One region of the Nocardia otitidiscaviarum genome, then DNA from elsewhere that is predicted to be linked to it. Evidence: riboswitches for the same ligand, from Rfam matches in the RefSeq annotation. Region 1 holds a riboswitch; each other region holds the start of a gene.

Region 1 (5,660 bases):
GGACGAGAAGGTCGTGGCGGTGCCCGCCGGTGACAAGCGTTGGGATCACATCCAGGACGTCGAGGACATCCCGGAGTTCCAGCGCAAGGAGATCGCGCACTTCTTCGAGCGCTACAAGGACCTGGAGCCCGGCAAGTGGGTCAAGGTCGAGGGCTGGGAGGGCCGCGAGAAGGCCGAGTCGCTGGTGACCGAGGCGTACGCCCGCCTGAAGGAGCAGGGCGGCCACTGAGGTCCCGGTTCGGCGTCGCCGACATGACGAAGCGGGTGGCACGGTATTCCGTGCCACCCGCTTCGCGCGTCGGATGCCGACTTTCCCGGCCGAGACCAGCTGCCGGACAGGCGGTCTCGCTCCTCAGGTCAGCCGATCACCTGCCCCGGAATTCGGGCTCGCGCTTCTCGAACACCGACTGGATGGCCTCGGTGAGGTCCTCCGAGGGCAGGAAGGCGGCGTTCCAGGCGGAGACGTAGCGCAGGCCGTCGGCCACGCGGCCCGCCTTGGGCTGGTCCAGCACATCCTTGATGCCCTGTACCACCAGCGGCGGATTGGTGGCGATCTCGCGAGCCATGGCGTGTGCCGCCTCCAGCACCGCGTCCTGGTCGGGGTACACGTCGTTGACCAAGCCGATCTTCTCGGCGCGGGCGGCGTCGATGTCCTTGCCGGTGAGCGCCAGCTCGCGCACGTGGCCCTCCCCGATGATGCCGGGCAGGCGGTGCAGCGAACCGATGTCGGCGACGATGGCGACCTTCGCCTCGCGCAGGCTGAACTTGGCCTCGGCGCTGGCCAGCCGCACATCCACGGCGGCGATGAGATCGAGCCCACCGCCGATGCACCAACCGGAGATGGCGGCGATGACGGGCTTGCGGCAGTCCGCGACCGCGGTCACCGCGGCCTGCATCTCACGGATGTGCCTCATGAAGTTGGTGCGCGGCGCGGCCAACGCGCGCTCGCCGAGCAGCGGACCGAACAGCGGGCTCATGGCGGGCAGGTCCAGGCCGTAGGAGAAGTGCTTGCCGGAACCGGTGAGGACGATGGCCCGCACCTCCGGGTCGGCGTCCAGCTGACCGAAGATCTGCGGTAGCTCATGCCAGAAGTCCGGTCCCATGGCATTGCCCTTGCCGGGTCCGGTCAGGGTGACCTGGGCCACCCGGTCCTTGCTCTCGACTGTGAAAGCCTTCCATTCAGTCATTCGCCCAGCGTATCGGGGGGCGGCGGCGGGCCGACAGGGCAGCATTGCGGCGGGGCTGAATCCGATGCGCCGCACCGGTTTCCGCACCGTTTCCGATCCCCCCGCACATTCACCGCAACCGCTCTACCCTGGTGCCATGCGCAGGTCCCTACCGCCCGTCGCTGCCAAGGTCTCCGATACGCTGATCGCGCGCGGCCATCACGGCGTGATCATCACCCAGGCCGAACCGACCCACACCGCGCAGGCCGCCGCCGCATCGCTCGGGGTGCCGGTGGGTGCCATCACCAAATCGCTGGTGTTCCTGCTCGACGAGGATCCGGTGCTGCTGCTGGTGTCCGGCGCGCACCAGGTGCATCTGGATCGCACCGGCAAGCGGCTGGAGGGCGCGCTGACCCGGGCTCCCGCGCCCATGGTGCGGGAGGTCACCGGCCAGCCGATCGGCGGGGTGGCTCCGGTCGGCCATCCCGTCAATCTCCCCACCTATATCGACAACGCTCTGGCCGGGCATCCGGAGCTGTGGGCGGCGGGCGGGCATCCGAATACGCTGTTCCGCACCACATTCGGGGAACTGGTGCGGATCACGGCGGGGCTGGCCATCGACGTCGACTGAATCCGGCGGCCCCGCGTTCCGGCTCGGCTCGGTCGTCCCCGCGCGCGATCGATGTTCCGTTCGACTCGAGCGCAACCGGAATACCTCGGGCGCTCGGGGCGTACCTTGCCTATGTGACCGATTCTCCATCCGAGCTACGGGTCCCCGATGATCTGAGCGGTATCGCAGCTCACCAGTACCGCGCCGCCATGCGTCACTATCCGGCGGGCGTCACGGTCGTCACGCTCATGTCCGACAACGGACCGGTCGGCTTCACCGCCACCTCATTCGCCTCGGTATCGCTGGACCCGCCCCTGATCACCTTCAATATCGCCGAGACCTCCTCCAGCATCGACGCCCTGCTGCACGCCGAATCCGTGGTCGTGCACTTCCTCGGCGAACACCAGCGCCACATCGCCCAGCGCTTCAGCCGCGCCGCCGCCCAGCGCTTCACCGACCGCTCCCTGTGGACCACCCTCGACACCGGCGAACCGGTCCTGCACGGCACCCCCATCTGGGTCCGCGCCGCCATCCACCGCCTCATCCCCATCGGCGACCACACCCTGGTCGTCGGCCTGGTCACCCGCGTCCACGACGACGCCGAGGAAGAACCCAGCGCCGCCCCCCTGCTCTACTACAACGGCGGCTACCACCGCCCCGAACCCCTGCGCTGACTCAGGCCGCCGGTCAGTCGCGGGCGAATTCCTCGGCCAGTTCCCCGAACATGTCGGTGTTCATGGCGAAGGCGCGGCGGGCTTCGTCGAGTACGCGCTCGGTGTCGTCGCCGCCGATGGGCAGGGCGTCGAGGAGTTCGCGGTATTCGCGTTTGAAGGCGGCCGGGTTGCCGATCCGGTCGAAGACGTAGAAGCGCACGCCGTCGCCCTTCTTGGGCAGGTCCCACAGCTTTTCGGCGGTGCCGCGAATGACCTGGCCGCCAGAGAGGTCGCCCAGGTAGCGGGTGTAGTGGTGAACGACGTATCCGGCCGACCAGTCCCGGGCGCATTCGGCGATGCGGTCGGCGTAGGTGCGGGTCGAGGGCAGGGGGCGCAGGTCGGCTCGCCAGTCCGGGCCGCCGAGATGGGCGAGGTCGGTTTCCAGGGCGGCGAGGCGGGCGAGTTCCGGGCGAACGAACGGTCCGGCGACGGGGTCGGCGGCGAGGTCGGCGGAATGCCGTTCCAGGGCGTCGTAGACGAACCACAGCTGGGCGGTGTAGCGGTAGAACGCCCGCACGCCGAGGGTGCCGGTGAGCATGTCGCGCATGAACGAGGAGTGTTCGGCCTCGGTGTGCTGCCGCTCGGTCGCGGTGCGGATCAGGGTCGAGAACGGCGTCGCGGTGTCCAGCATGGTCGTGCTCCCTCGGTGTCGATCCCGGGCCGCCCATACTTTGGCTACCCTAACTTCACAGTCGAGATTACCGGCCCCGGCGAACCCCCGGTTCCTACTTTGCGGCCCACCCGATCCAACTTTCGGATGATTCTCGGCGCGGGGTTGACAAGTTCCGCGCCCGTCTGCCAACCTCTGCAATCAGGTCATGAGTACCAGCGCTAAGCCCCGGCTAGCTGGTCGGCAACCCTCCTCCGCGGTGGGGTGCTCCGGGTGACGACCGGGCCGTGATTCATACGAACACGGCAAGCGCGGACTCCGATCACCTCACGATCACGAGTCCCTGAGCCGACGGGATTTCGTCATGACTGCTTTCGCCGACCAGAGCTGCGCCGCCCTCGCCACCGTCTCCGGATGCGATCTGCGGGTGCCGCTCGTACAGGGCGGCACCGCCGCCTACGCCAACTTCGACTACGCCGCCAGCGCCCCCGCGCTCGAGCAGGTCACCGAGCGGGTGCGGGACCTGCTGCCCTACTACGCCAGCGTGCACCGCGGCGCGGGCTACGCCTCCCGCATCTCCACCGACTGCTACGAATCCGCGCGAAAGACGGTGGCGCGGTTCGTGAATGCCGCCGACGACCAGTGCGTGGTCTTCACCCGCAACACCACCGACTCGCTGAATCTGCTGGCCGCCTGCGTACCCGGCGACACCGTGGTGCTGGATATCGAACATCACGCCAACTTCCTGCCGTGGACCCGGCACGGGCGGCGCGTGGTCCGGGCCGCCGACACCATCGAGGAGACCATTCAGCGCGTCGTCGCCGAGCTGTGCACCAAACCCGCTGCGTTGCTTGCCATTACGGGTGCATCCAATGTGACCGGGGAGCTGCTGCCGATCGAACGACTGACCTGGATCGCGCACCAGTGCGGCACCCGCATCCTGGTGGACGCTGCCCAGCTGGCCCCGCACCGGCGGATCGACCTGTGCGCCAGCGATATCGACTACGTGGCATTCTCCGGCCACAAGCTCTACGCCCCCTTCGGCGCGGGAGTGCTTGTCGGCCGCCGGGATTGGCTGGATGCCGCCGACCCGTATCTGGCGGGCGGCGGCGCGGTGCGGGAGGTCACCGCCGACGACACCGAGTGGGCGTGCGCACCGCAGCGGCACGAGGCCGGTTCCCCCAACGTCCTCGGCGTGGCCGCCCTGGCCGCCGCCTGCGACGCACTGGCCGCGCTCGACGAGACCACGGTCACCGAACACGAGCTCTACCTCGCACACCGCCTGCGCTACGGACTGAAAACCGTTCCGGGCGTGCGGTTCCTGCGCATCTGGCGGGACAGCACCGACGCCGTCGGCATCGTCGCCTTCACCCTGGACGGCTTCGAACCCGGACGGGTGGCCGCCTACCTCTCCGCCGAACACGGCATCGGGGTGCGCGACGGCCGCTTCTGCGCGCACCCGCTCCTGGCCAAGCTCGGGGTGGACGGCGCGCTGCGCGCCAGCATCGGCCTCGGCACCACGTCCGCCGATGTGGACCGGCTCGTCGACGCCGTCGCCGCCCTGGTCGAGCGGGGGCCGGGCTGGGAGTACGCGTGCACCGACGGGCACTGGAACCCGGTGCCGGAGACGCGACCGTTCGACGGTGACACGGCCGGGGCAGCGCCCTGCGTCTGAGCATCCGGACACGACTCCGTCCCCCGAGCCGGGCTCGGGGGACGGAGTTTCGGGTTCACGGCACGTAGTACCGGGCGGCGAGTTCCTCGACCACGGGGTCGTCCTCGGCCACCGCGTCCAGCAGTTCCAGATCCGTGAGAACCGACACCTGCCGGGTATCGTCCTGGTCCGGATCGGGCGCACCGTCCTCGTTCAGCTGCCGCAGCAGCTTCTCGCGCACTCGTTTCTTCAGCGAATCACCCATACCGACAGCATGCCCCGATCGGCGACGTCCACCCGTTCGGCCACGCCGCCGGTCACACCGGAACCAGCCAACTCCCCCACGGCGTATTGCGGAACACGGTGTAGGCCACCAGGAACGCCAGCGTCACCCAGAGCAGGGGGCGCGGCAGCCCCCGCGGCAGCAGTTGCGCCGGTTGCCCGCGCCAACTGCGCACCATCCAATATCCCCACCACGCAACGAATCCCAGCAGCAGCGGGAACAGCAGCAGATTGCTCTGCACCGCGTCCAGCACCCGCCCGTCGGTGAGATTGTGCAGTCCGCGCAGGCCACCGCAGCCGGGGCACCAGAAACCGGTCAGCTCGTAGAAGGGGCAGATCCCCCACGACCCCTCCTGATGCGGGTCCCGGAAGTGCACGGCGGCGGCGATTCCCGCGACCGCGCCACCGGCGAGCAGCGGCAGCCCCATGGCCCGCCACCGGGAGCGGGGCGGTGTTTCGGGCGTATGCGCGAGGGTGGCGTCCACGCGATCAACGGTAGTGGCGTGGCACCGGGTGCGCCAGGCACGCCCACCCGAACAGAGTCGGTGTCGACACGCCCGTGTCACCTACCGGCCACCCATCACCGCAGGTGACACGCTATCGCCGTGACCGATTCGCTGATGAT
Region 2 (5,660 bases), 760 kb from region 1:
ACGGCAGCAGCGGATTCGCGGACCGGTGTTCGATGACCACGAAGGCCACCAGCAGGGCCGCGCCCGCGGCCAGCAGCCCGAGGGTGGATGCCGCGCCCCAGCCGTTCTCGGCCGCGCGGGTGAAGCCGTAGACGATGGCGATGAGCCCGAGGGTGCCGGTGATCGCGCCCGGCAGGTCGTAGCCGCCGGTGCGCGGCGCGGGCTCGTCCCTGACGACGAAGGCGTACGCCCCGACCAGTGCCAGCAGTGCGACGGGGGTGTTGACCAGCAGGCACCAGCGCCAGTCGGCGTACTCGGTGAGCGCGCCGCCCGCGATCAGCCCGATGGCCGCGCCGCCCGCCGAGACGCCCGCGAAGACACCGAACGCCTTGGCTCGCTCGGTGACCTCGGTGAAGGTGATCGACACCAGTGACAGCGCCGCGGGTGCCAGCAATGCCGCGAACGCACCCTGCAGGCCGCGCCCGGCGAACAGCTGTCCGGCGTTCTGTGCGAGCCCGGCCAGCGCGGAGGCGGCGGCGAAGCCGACCAGGCCGATCAGGAAGATGCGGCGGCGGCCGAGGTAGTCGGCGAGGCGGCCGCCGAGCAGCAGCAGGCCGCCGAAGATGAGGGTGTAGGCCGTCAGCATCCACTGCTTGTCGGCCTCGCTGATGTGCAGATCCTGCTGCGCGAAGGGCAGCGAGATCGTGACGATGGTGGCGTCCAGCACCACCATGAGCTGCGCCAGGGCGAGTACGCCCAGGGCCAGCCAGCGCTTGGAAGCGCTTGTCTGTCTGGATATTTCGTCGGGTTCGCGAGTCGCGGTCGCAGTGGTCACGTCGTTCTCCTCAGGGCATTACGAACAACCCGGACCATACTGGCACCCACCGACAAATGACGTCAAGCGAAAAATGTCGCAATCAGACAGATGGCTGTTAATGACACAATTCGGCCCGATAGCGATAGACTGAGGCAATGTCCGAGTCGTCAACGCCTGCCGATCTCCTGGAACGCCGTCGACCGGGACTGCGCGAACGCAAGAAGCAGCAGACCCGCGAGCGCATCATCGATGTGGCACTCGAGCTGTGCGACGCCCAGGGTTTCGACGCCACCACCGTCGAACAGATCGCCGACGCGGCCGACGTCTCACCACGCACCGTGAACCGGTACTTCGAGAGCAAGGAAGAGATCGTCATCGCCCCCATCGAGGTATGGGGGCAGGCCATGGCCGAGTATCTGCGGGCGCAGCCGCCGCACGACAACGAGCTGCAGGCGATGCTGGACGGCTTCCTGGCCCTGACCGACCGCATCATCGAGGCCGATGAACCGGTGCCGTTCCGCTGGTTCCAGCAGATGCAGAACATCATCCGCGGCAGCGCCGCGGTGCGCGCCCGCAGTCTCGACGCGGGCGAGCACAAGACCCAGCAGATGGGCGAGGTGATCGCCGAGCGCATCGGCCAGCCCGCGGACAGCCTGCCGGTGCGTTTGCTGCTGGGTACCTGGCACACCATCATGCGGGTCGGCACCGAGGTCGAGGCCGTCGACGGCAACTGCGCCACCTCCGCCCGGGGCATGGCCGACGCCGTGGTCGCGGCCTATCGCGAATTCCTGCGTATCTGCGGAAACGTCTGTGTGTCCAGCCCCACTTCGGACTCCGACCCCTCCGCCCGCTAGAATCTCGCATCAGGTCAAGAGCATCAGCGTCAAGCCCCGGCTTGCTGATCGGCAACCCTCCAGCTGCGGTGGGGTGCTCCGGGTGAGGACCGGGCGCTCGAAGGCCGAGCGCAAGCGCACTGTAGGAGGTCTACCGAAATGTGTTGTTGTCGAAGCCCATTCGCCTTCCGATAACGTCAGACTTCCCGCCATTCGGCGACTTTTCTTGGAGCAGGACATGAGTGACTCGACCGCGCCCATCGAACCGGCCAACTGGTCTTTCGAGACCAAGCAGGTGCACGCCGGACAGGCTCCCGACGCCACCACCGGGGCCCGCGCGCTGCCGATCTACCAGACCACCTCGTACGCCTTCCGCGACACCGAACACGCCGCCGCGCTGTTCGGACTGGCCGAGCCGGGCAATATCTACACCCGGATCATGAACCCCACCCAGGACGTGGTGGAGCAGCGCATCGCCGCCCTGGAGGGCGGCGTCGCGGCGCTGCTGCTGGCGTCCGGACAGGCCGCCGAAACCTTCGCCATCCTCAATCTGGCCGCCGCCGGGGATCACATCGTCGCCAGCCCGCACCTCTACGGCGGCACCTACAACCTCTTCCGCTACTCGCTGCCCAAGCTGGGCATCGAGGTCAGCTTCGTCGACGATCCCGACGACCTGGAGCAGTGGCGGGCGGCGGTGCGACCCAACACCAAGGCGTTCTACGGCGAGACCGTGGCCAACCCCAGCAGCGCGCTGCTGGACATCCCGGGCGTCGCCGAGATCGCCCACGCCGCCGGGGTGCCGCTCATCGTGGACAACACCGTGGCGACGCCGTACCTGATCCAGCCGCTGCGCCACGGGGCCGACATCGTGGTGCATTCGGCCACCAAATACCTTGGCGGACATGGCTCCGCGGTCGCGGGCGTGATCGTCGACGGCGGCGGATTCGACTGGACCGGGCGCGACGAATCCGGCGCGGCGCGGTTCCCGGGCTTCACCACCCCCGATCCGAGCTACCACGGCGTGGTGTACGCGGACCTGGGTGCGCCCGCCTTCGCGCTCAAGGCGCGGGTGCAGCTGCTGCGCGACCTCGGCTCGGCCGTCTCGCCGTTCAACGCCTTCCTCATCGCGCAGGGCATCGAGACGCTGAGCCTGCGGGTGGAGCGGCACGTGGCCAACGCGCAGGCGGTCGCGGAGTTCCTGGCCCAGCGGCCGGAGGTGCTGTCGGTGTCCTACGCCGGGCTGCCGTCCTCCCCCTGGTACGAGCGTGGCAAACAGCTGGCACCGAGGGGTGTGGGCGCGATCGTGTCCTTCGAGCTCGCCGGGGGCGTCGATGCGGGCAAGAAGTTCGTGGACGCGCTGGAGCTGCACAGCCATGTCGCTAACATCGGGGATGTGCGTTCCCTCGTCATCCATCCGGCCTCCACCACGCATTCACAGCTGACGCCGGAAGAGCAGCTGGCCTCCGGCGTCACCCCGGGGCTGGTGCGGTTGGCCGTGGGTATCGAGGGTATCGACGACATCCTGGCCGATCTCACGGCCGGACTGACGGCGGCGGCACGTTGACCGTGAACATCGAATCGAGCACGTCCCGGGAGACGGTGGAGGCGCTGCTTCCACCGTCCGACGGGACGCTCGGCAGTATTGCCATCGGGGACGTCGAACTCGAGAACGGGGCGGTCGTCACCGACGTGACGCTGGCCGCGCAACGCTGGGGCGAACTCTCGGCGAATCTGGACAACGTGGTGCTGGTCGAGCACGCGCTGACCGGTGACTCCCATGTGGTCGGGGCGGCGGGTTCGCCGCCCGGCTGGTGGGAGGGCACCGTCGGACCCGGTGCGCCCATCGACACCCGGGAGTGGTGTGTCATCGCCACCAATGTGCTCGGCGGCTGTCAGGGCTCGACCGGACCCGCCTCCCTGGCCCCCGACGGAAAGCCTTGGGGCTCACGATTTCCCGATATCTCCATCCGCGATCAGGTGACCGCCGAGGTGCGGCTGTTCGACCTGCTCGGGATCGAACGGCTGGCCGCGGTGGTCGGCGGCTCCATGGGCGGCATGCGGGTGCTGGAATGGATGATCGGCCATCCCGACCGCGTCGGCTCCGCCCTGGTGCTGGCCGTCGGCCCGCGCGCCACCGCCGACCAGATCGGCACCCAGACCACCCAGATCGCCGCCATCACCGCCGATCCGGACTGGCAGGGCGGCGACTACCACGGCACCGGGCGCGCGCCCATGACCGGCATGCGCATCGCCCGCCGTATCGCGCACCTGAGCTACCGCACCGAATTCGAACTCGACCACCGCTTCGAGAACCACGCCCAGGGTGACGAGAACCCTTGGGACGGCGGCCGTTACGCGGTGCAGAGCTACCTGGAATACCAGGCCGACAAACTCGTCTCCCGCTTCGACCCCGGCACCTACATCCTGCTCACCGAGGCCATGAACCGGCACGACGTGGGCCGCGGCCGCGGCGGCATCGCCACCGCCCTGACCTCCACCCCGGTCCCCTGCATCGTCGGCGGCGTCGACTCCGACCGCCTGTACCCGCTGCGCACCCAACAGGAACTGGCCGACCTCCTCCCCGGTTGCAAGGGCCTGGAAATCGTCCGCTCCCGCGACGGCCACGACGGCTTCCTCACCGAAACCGAAGCGGTCGGCAAACTCCTCACCGAAACCATGGACCTGGCCCGCGCGGCCCGCGACAACCGCTGACATCGGCCTACGCCGACCGCTGAGATCGGCCCGCGTCGTCCGCTGACATCGGCCCGCGTCGTCCGCTGACATCGGCCCGCGTCGTCCGCTGCGGCGGGAGCCGGATCTAGGTGATACCGAGCGGGTTGACCGTGGCGGCCAGCACGATGATGGCCGAGCCCAGCGCGGTCAGGGCGACCACGTCGAACCATTTGCCGCGCACCGCGAGCAGGCCGACCTGTTCGGCGGGCAGCAGCATGCGGAAGGCCGCGGCCAGCAGGGCCGCGCCGCCGATGAACACGGCACCGCGTCGCCAGCGGTCCCAGGCCAGGAAGACGACCGCCACCACCAGCACCGCGGCCACCAGGATGAGCGGCAGATGGGTGCGGATGGATGCGCCGATGCGGCTGCTGCGGCTCTCGGGGGCGGCGTGGGCACTCACGCGCCGCAGTCTAGCGGCGGGGCGGTTTCCACCGATACGGCCCGGTCGAATCCACCCGGCACCCGCCACACCGCCCCGCAACGCCTCACCGCCCGCCAACCCCACACCACCCGGCAACCCCACACCGCCCGGCAACGCCACACCGGTCGGCAACCCCACCACCCGGCAACGCCACACCGGTCGGCAACCCCACCACCCAGCAACGCCACACGGCCCGGCAACGGCCGCGCCGCCGGTCCGGCACAGCGGCGTGACCCCCGTCTGGTTGACTGGCGGGGTGTTCCATCTGGTGTTCTACGAGCCCCGCATCCCGCCGAATACCGGCAACGCCATCCGGCTGGCCGCCGGGACCGGATGCCGACTACACCTGATCGAGCCGCTCGGCTTCGACCTATCCGAGCCCAAGTTGCGGCGGGCCGGATTGGACTACCACGACCTCGCCTCGGTCACCGTGCACAAGGATCTGGCCGCCGCCTGGGACGCCATCCGCCCCGAACGCGTCTTCGCCTTCACCGCCCAGGCCACCACGCACAGCACCGCCGTCGCCTACCGCGAGCACGACACCCTGCTCTTCGGCCCCGAACCCACCGGCCTACCCGCCGAGGTCCTCGCCGACCCGCACGTCACCACCCAGGTCCGCATCCCCATGCTCCCGGGCCGCCGCTCCATGAACCTCTCCAACGCCGCCGCCGTCGCCGTCTACGAAGCCTGGCGGCAACTGGGCTTCCCGGGCGCGGTGTAGTGACAGACGCGCGCCCACACGGTCTACTGACACTGACAACACCCGACATCGCGGACGAAACCGTCTGCTTCTCGTGAATCCGGGAGGCCGTGGACATGGCGAAATATCCTGAGGACATGTCCGTCCCCCACCTCGAGCAGCCCGATATCCCCGAGT
Region 3 (5,660 bases), 890 kb from region 1:
GCGGCGGGGGTGAAGTCTTTGGCGTCGTCGAGCAGGCAGGCGATGGTTTCGTTGGCGTCGCCCTTGGTGTGGCCGATGAGCCCGACCGGGCCGCGTTTGATCCACCCGGTCACATAGGTTTGGGGCAGGTAGCGGGCCGGGCCGTCGGCGTCCTCGTCGACGAGCACGCGTCCGGCCTCGTTGGGCACGGTCCCGGCCTGGTCGTCGAAGGGCAGCGCGGGAATGTTCTGCGACAGATACCCCACCGCCCGGTACACGGCCTGGATGTCCCAGTCCTTGTATTCGCCGGTGCCCTTGCAGTTGCCGGTGCCGTCGAGCTGGGTGCGTTCGGTGCGCAGCCCGACGACCGTGCCGTCGGAGCCGAGGATCTCGGCGGGGGACTCGAAGAAGTGCAGGAACAGTTTGTGCGGGCGGTCACCGACATCGCGGATGGCCCACTGCTCGAGGGTGTTGCAGATCATGTCGACCTGCTTGGAATGCCGGCGCGCGGCCTCGGAGCCCTCGTCGTAGTCGATGTCGGAGGGGTCGACGATGACCTCGATGGTCGGGGAATGGTCGAGCTCGCGCAGCTCGAGGGGGGTGAACTTGGCCTGGGCGGGTCCGCGGCGACCGAACACGTGCACCTCGAGGGCCTGGTTGGCCTTGAGCCCTTCGTAGACGTTCGGCGGGATCTCGGTGGGCAGCAGTTCGTCGCCGGTCTTGGCCAGTACCCGGGCCACGTCCAGGGCGACGTTGCCGACGCCGAGCACGGCGACCTTCTGGGCGTGCAGGGGCCAGGTGCGGGGGACGTCGGGGTGGCCGTCGTACCAGGACACGAAGTCCGCGGCGCCGTAGGAGCCGTCGAGGTCGATGCCGGGGATGTCGAGGGCGCGGTCGGCGTTGGCGCCGGTGGAGAAGATGACCGCGTCGTAGAAGCCGCGCAGGTCGGCGAGGGTGATGTCGACGCCGTAGTCGATATTGCCCAGCAGTCGGACCTGGGGTTTGTCGAGGACCTTGTGCAGGGCGGTGATGATGCCCTTGATCCGCGGGTGGTCGGGCGCGACGCCGTAGCGGATCAGGCCGAAGGGGGCGGGCATGCGCTCGTAGAGATCGATGCTCACCCCGTCGAACCCGGCGGGGGCATCGGATTTCATCAGCGCGTCGGCCGCATAGATACCAGCCGGGCCGGCACCAACGATCGCGATGCGGAGCGGGCGGGTCGCTGCACTCTGTTCGGTCATCTCTTACGCGCACCCTTACGAGTCGAAATACAATCTTGCGGTCAGTCTTAGCCGTCGTTCTTAGCTTAGGCTAAGTTGACGCCCGAGCTCGGGTCATCCCGAGGCCTCCGACGCTGCAGCGTTGCTGCGCCGTCCTGCTATTCCCCCGCGCGGGCGGAGAATTCAGACGATTCTATCGGTGGGGTAGACCACGGCCCGCCGGGGTTCGGTGAACTGGGCGGATGCCCACTGCATCGGGTACCCGGTGTCGAGCCGCGTACACCCCCGGCGACCAGGCATGATCTAGCTCATGAGTGAGCGAAGCGAGCGGCCGGAAAACTCGGCTGAGCGATCGGAACACACAGCCGGTGAGGATGAACAGTCGATCCCGATCGACCAGACCGGGACCAGGTCGATGCTGCCGTTCCTGGCCGCCGCGGGCATCATCGCGCTGGTCGTGCTGGGAATCGTGATCGCGGGGCTGGTATCCCCGGCTGAGAAGAATGTCACAGATTCCGATCGACTGGCCGTGGCCGCCCGCAACCTCGTCGGCGCGCTGGCCGCGGACGACCCGCTGGGCGATCGCATCGTCTGCGCGGGCTTCGACAACGACCGCTCGCCGGTGCGGATCGAATCCGAGGACGCCGCACCGGCTCTGGAATTCGTGCGCCTCACCGACGCCCGGGTGGACGGCGACCGCGCCACCGCCACCGTCACCGTGCGACTCGACGGCACCGAGAACACCTCGACCTGGAACTTCACCCGCGGCGGCAACGGCTGGGTGGTCTGCGACCGCTGATCGTCCCACTACTCGGACACATGCGTTTGACAGTCGGGCGGTGGTCCGGGCAATCTCAGATCCAGGTCATGAGTACCAGCGCCAAGCCCCGGCTGGCTGGTCGGCAACCCTCCTCCGCGGTGGGGTGCTCCGGGTGACGACCTGGCCACGCACCTCGGTGCGGCAAGTGCGGATTCACAGGAGGTTCAAGCAGTGAGCTATGCGGGTGACATCACGCCACGGCAGGCGTGGGAGCTGTTGCGCGACAATCCGGACGCGGTGCTGGTGGATGTGCGCACCGAGGCCGAATGGCGGTTCGTCGGCGTACCCGATACCGGCGGCATCGGCCGGCCCACCGTCCTCATCGAATGGGTGGACGTCACCGGCTCGCCCAATACCCGGTTCACCGATCAGCTCAAGCAGGCGCTGGCCGAGCGGGACCCCGAGGGCGACGCGCCCGTGATCTTCATCTGCCGGTCCGGGCAGCGCTCCATCGGCGCGGCCACCGCGGCCACCGCCGTCGGCTTCACGCCCGCGTTCAACGTGGTCGAGGGTTTCGAGGGCGCGCTGGACGCGCAGGGACACCGCGGCGGCTCCGGCTGGCGCGCCGAGGGACTTCCGTGGCGGCAATCATGACGCGACCGGTTCCGGCCACCGCGGGCGCGCCGCGGGTTCCGTCGGTCGTGACCGCCACCGCCGTCGCGTATGTGGCGCGTCGGTCGAACCCTGTCGATGGGAGGCAGCTGTGATCACCGGAGGCGCTTTCGACAAGCCCCTGCCCGAGGGCATCGGCCCCGCGACCATCGGCGTCCGAGGCGGCTTGCGCCGCAGCGGTTTCGAGGAGACCTCCGAGGCGCTGTACCTCAGCTCCGGATTCGTCTACGAGAGCGCCGAGGCGGCCGAGGCGTCGTTCACCGGCGATATCGAGCACTACGTGTACTCGCGCTACGGCAATCCGACCGTCGCCATGTTCGAGGAGCGGCTGCGCCTGATCGACGGCGGCGAAGCGTGTTTCGCCACCGCGTCCGGGATGTCGGCGGTGTTCACGGCGCTGGGCGCGCTGCTCGGCGCGGGTGACCGGCTGGTGGCCGCGCGCAGCCTGTTCGGCTCCTGTTTCGTGGTGGCCAACGAGATTCTGCCGCGCTGGGGCGTGGAGACCGTCTTCGTCGACGGTGAGGACCTCGACCAGTGGGAGCGGGCGCTGTCGGTGCCCACCCAGGCCGTGTTCTTCGAAACGCCGTCCAACCCGATGCAGTCGCTGGTGGATGTGCGCCGGGTGGTCGAGCTGTCGCATGCCGCGGGCGCGAAGGTGGTGCTGGACAATGTCTTCGCCACTCCGCTGCTGCAACGCGGATTCGAGCTCGGCGCGGACGTGCTGGTCTATTCCGGCACCAAGCACATCGACGGCCAGGGTCGTGTCCTCGGCGGCGCGATTCTCGGGTCCAAGGACTACATCGACGGTCCGGTGAAGAATCTGATGCGCCATACCGGCCCGGCGCTGAGCCCGTTCAATGCCTGGACGCTGCTCAAAGGTCTGGAGACCATGCCGCTGCGGGTGCGCCAGGCCAATTCCTCGGCGCAGCGCATCGCGGAGTTCCTCGAGGGCAAGGATTCGGTGGCCTGGGTGAAGTACCCCTTCCTGGCCTCGCATCCGCAGTACGAGCTGGCCAAGAGCCAGATGTCGGGCGGCGGCACCGTGGTCACCTTCGAGCTGAAGGCGGGCGCCGACGAGGCCAAGAAGCGCGCGTTCGAGGTACTCAACCGGCTGCGCATCATCGACATCTCGAACAACCTCGGCGATGCCAAGACCCTGATCACCCATCCGGCCACCACCACGCACCGGGCCATGGGGCCGGAAGGCCGTGCGGCCGTGGGCATCACCGACGGCGTGGTCCGCATCTCGGTGGGCCTCGAGGATGTGGAGGATCTGCTCGGCGATCTGGATCACGCACTGAGCTGACCGCTCGGCACGCGCGACGCCCCGGCTCTCGATGGGCCGGGGTTTTCGTATTCGAACCTATTGACAGCATCCTGTCAAAGATGACAGGATGCTGTCATGATGAAAACAGTGCACATGGCCGTTTACGACACCTTCGCGGATTGGGAGGTCGGCCACGCCACCGCGCATATCAACCGCGCCATGTGGCACCGGGAGCCCGGCACCTGGCAGGTGCGCACGGTGGGGATCGGCCGCGACGCGGTCACCTCGGCGGGTGGTATGCGGGTGGTGCCGGATGTGACGCTGGCCGAGCTGTCCCCGGCCGACAGCGCCATGCTCATCCTGCCGGGCGCGGACACCTGGGAAACGGGTGCGCTGACACCCTTCGCGGACAAGGCTCGTGAGTTCGTGGCGGCGGGTGTGCCGGTGGCGGGAATCTGCGGGGCCACTTTCGGTTTGGCGGCGGCCGGGCTGCTCGACGAGCGGGCGCACACCAGCAATGCGGCGGAATACCTTGCCTACAGCGGCTATTCGGGTGCCGACCGTTTCGTGTACGAGCCCGCCGTCACCGACGGGGATCTGATCACGGCCACCGGCACCCGGCCGGTCGAGTTCGCGCGGGCGATCCTCGCCCGGCTCGACATCTACGAGCCGCACATCCTCGACGCGTGGTACCGGCTCTACGGCGACAACGATCCGGCCGGATTCTTCGCCCTCGCCGAGTACGAGCAGCAGCGATCCGCCGAGGCGACGGCGTCGTGACGCGACGCCGCTCCACCGGGCGGGCGGACGGCGAGATCCGGCGCGAACAGGAACTGTTCAGTACGGCGGCGATCTCCTCGTTCAAGCTCAACGGCCAATTCCTCGCCATCGCCGAGGAATTGGCCCGCCCGGCGGGTCTCACCGCGGCCTGGTGGCAGGTGCTGGGCGCGGTACTGCGGGAGCCGCTGCCCGTGGCCGGGATCGCACGCGCGATGGGCATCACCCGGCAGAGCGTGCAGCGGATCGCGGACCTGCTGGTCGACAAGGGCCTGGCCGAATACCGCCCGAACCCGGCCCACCGCCGCGCCAAACTCGTCGCCCCCACCGACGCGGGCTACACGGCCGTCCAGCGCATCGACCCCCAGCACGCGGACATCTCCGCCCGTCTCACCGAACACCTCGGCATCGAGGAGTTCACCCGCGTGGTCGACGCGCTCACCACCCTCTCGACCGCACTCGACGCACTCGAGCGCGAGTGAATCGCACCGGCGCGGTCGGCGACCGTGCCACGGCGACGCCGTGCGACGGTGGCGATGCCCTGCGACGGTGTCGGCCACCCCTGCGTCGGCGTGCGGCGACCATGCCCGCGGATTCCAACGGCGTAGTGCGAGCGGATGCGTGCCATGGCTCCGGTGCGTTGCACCTGGACGAGTACCAGGTGCGTTCTCGACCGTGTCGTGGCCCGGGTGACTGGTTATGGCGGGGTTCGCTCGACAACTGGCAGGCCCCGACAGCCGGTAGGTGCCGGACAGCGGACGGAGTCGCCGCATTGTGGCGCGCGGCAGGTTCGGCGCGATCGGGCGTGGAACCGAGCACCCGCCGGACCGAGCCCCCGCCGGACCGGGACCGCGTCGGTGCGGGGTGCGCGTCGCCGGAGCCGCGTGTCAGGCCGCCGAGAACGGGTCGCGGGTGCGGCCCACCAGCTCCGCGACGGAGTCGAGGATCAGGGTCGGGCGGAACGGGAAGTCCTCCGCGGTGGCCC

The links. Region 1 has a riboswitch for S-adenosylmethionine ahead of FOH10_RS29335 (aminotransferase class V-fold PLP-dependent enzyme). Riboswitches for the same ligand answer to the same signal wherever they lie in the genome.
Region 2: linked by a shared signal. The riboswitch ahead of FOH10_RS26005 (bifunctional o-acetylhomoserine/o-acetylserine sulfhydrylase) and the one ahead of FOH10_RS29335 (aminotransferase class V-fold PLP-dependent enzyme) in region 1 are both predicted to bind S-adenosylmethionine.
Region 3: linked by a shared signal. The riboswitch ahead of FOH10_RS33380 (rhodanese-like domain-containing protein) and the one ahead of FOH10_RS29335 (aminotransferase class V-fold PLP-dependent enzyme) in region 1 are both predicted to bind S-adenosylmethionine.

Annotation. Positions count from the first base shown of each region.
Region 1 covers NZ_CP041695.1:6,527,697-6,533,356, forward strand. Annotated here, with positions in the region: gene ppa (inorganic diphosphatase) at 1-229, shown strand, start outside; gene FOH10_RS29315 (crotonase/enoyl-CoA hydratase family protein) at 366-1,187, opposite strand; gene FOH10_RS29320 (YbaK/EbsC family protein) at 1,324-1,797, shown strand; gene FOH10_RS29325 (flavin reductase family protein) at 1,986-2,450, shown strand; gene FOH10_RS29330 (biliverdin-producing heme oxygenase) at 2,464-3,120, opposite strand; SAM riboswitch class IV at 3,304-3,417, shown strand; gene FOH10_RS29335 (aminotransferase class V-fold PLP-dependent enzyme) at 3,464-4,774, shown strand; gene FOH10_RS29340 (hypothetical protein) at 4,830-5,018, opposite strand; gene FOH10_RS29345 (DUF2752 domain-containing protein) at 5,071-5,520, opposite strand; gene FOH10_RS29350 (hypothetical protein) at 5,641-5,660, shown strand, end outside.
Region 2 covers NZ_CP041695.1:5,768,432-5,774,091, forward strand. Annotated here, with positions in the region: gene FOH10_RS25995 (MFS transporter) at 1-814, opposite strand, end outside; gene FOH10_RS26000 (TetR/AcrR family transcriptional regulator) at 952-1,650, shown strand; SAM riboswitch class IV at 1,663-1,773, shown strand; gene FOH10_RS26005 (bifunctional o-acetylhomoserine/o-acetylserine sulfhydrylase) at 1,868-3,193, shown strand; gene metX (homoserine O-acetyltransferase MetX) at 3,190-4,341, shown strand; gene FOH10_RS26015 (DUF3017 domain-containing protein) at 4,448-4,762, opposite strand; gene FOH10_RS26020 (tRNA (cytidine(34)-2'-O)-methyltransferase) at 5,040-5,504, shown strand; gene FOH10_RS26025 (Uma2 family endonuclease) at 5,621-5,660, shown strand, end outside.
Region 3 covers NZ_CP041695.1:7,414,928-7,420,587, forward strand. Annotated here, with positions in the region: gene FOH10_RS33370 (FAD-dependent oxidoreductase) at 1-1,220, opposite strand, end outside; gene FOH10_RS33375 (Rv0361 family membrane protein) at 1,510-1,998, shown strand; SAM riboswitch class IV at 2,063-2,173, shown strand; gene FOH10_RS33380 (rhodanese-like domain-containing protein) at 2,191-2,613, shown strand; gene FOH10_RS33385 (O-succinylhomoserine sulfhydrylase) at 2,723-3,937, shown strand; gene FOH10_RS33390 (type 1 glutamine amidotransferase family protein) at 4,034-4,678, shown strand; gene FOH10_RS33395 (MarR family winged helix-turn-helix transcriptional regulator) at 4,675-5,157, shown strand; gene FOH10_RS33400 (HAD-IIA family hydrolase) at 5,563-5,660, opposite strand, start outside.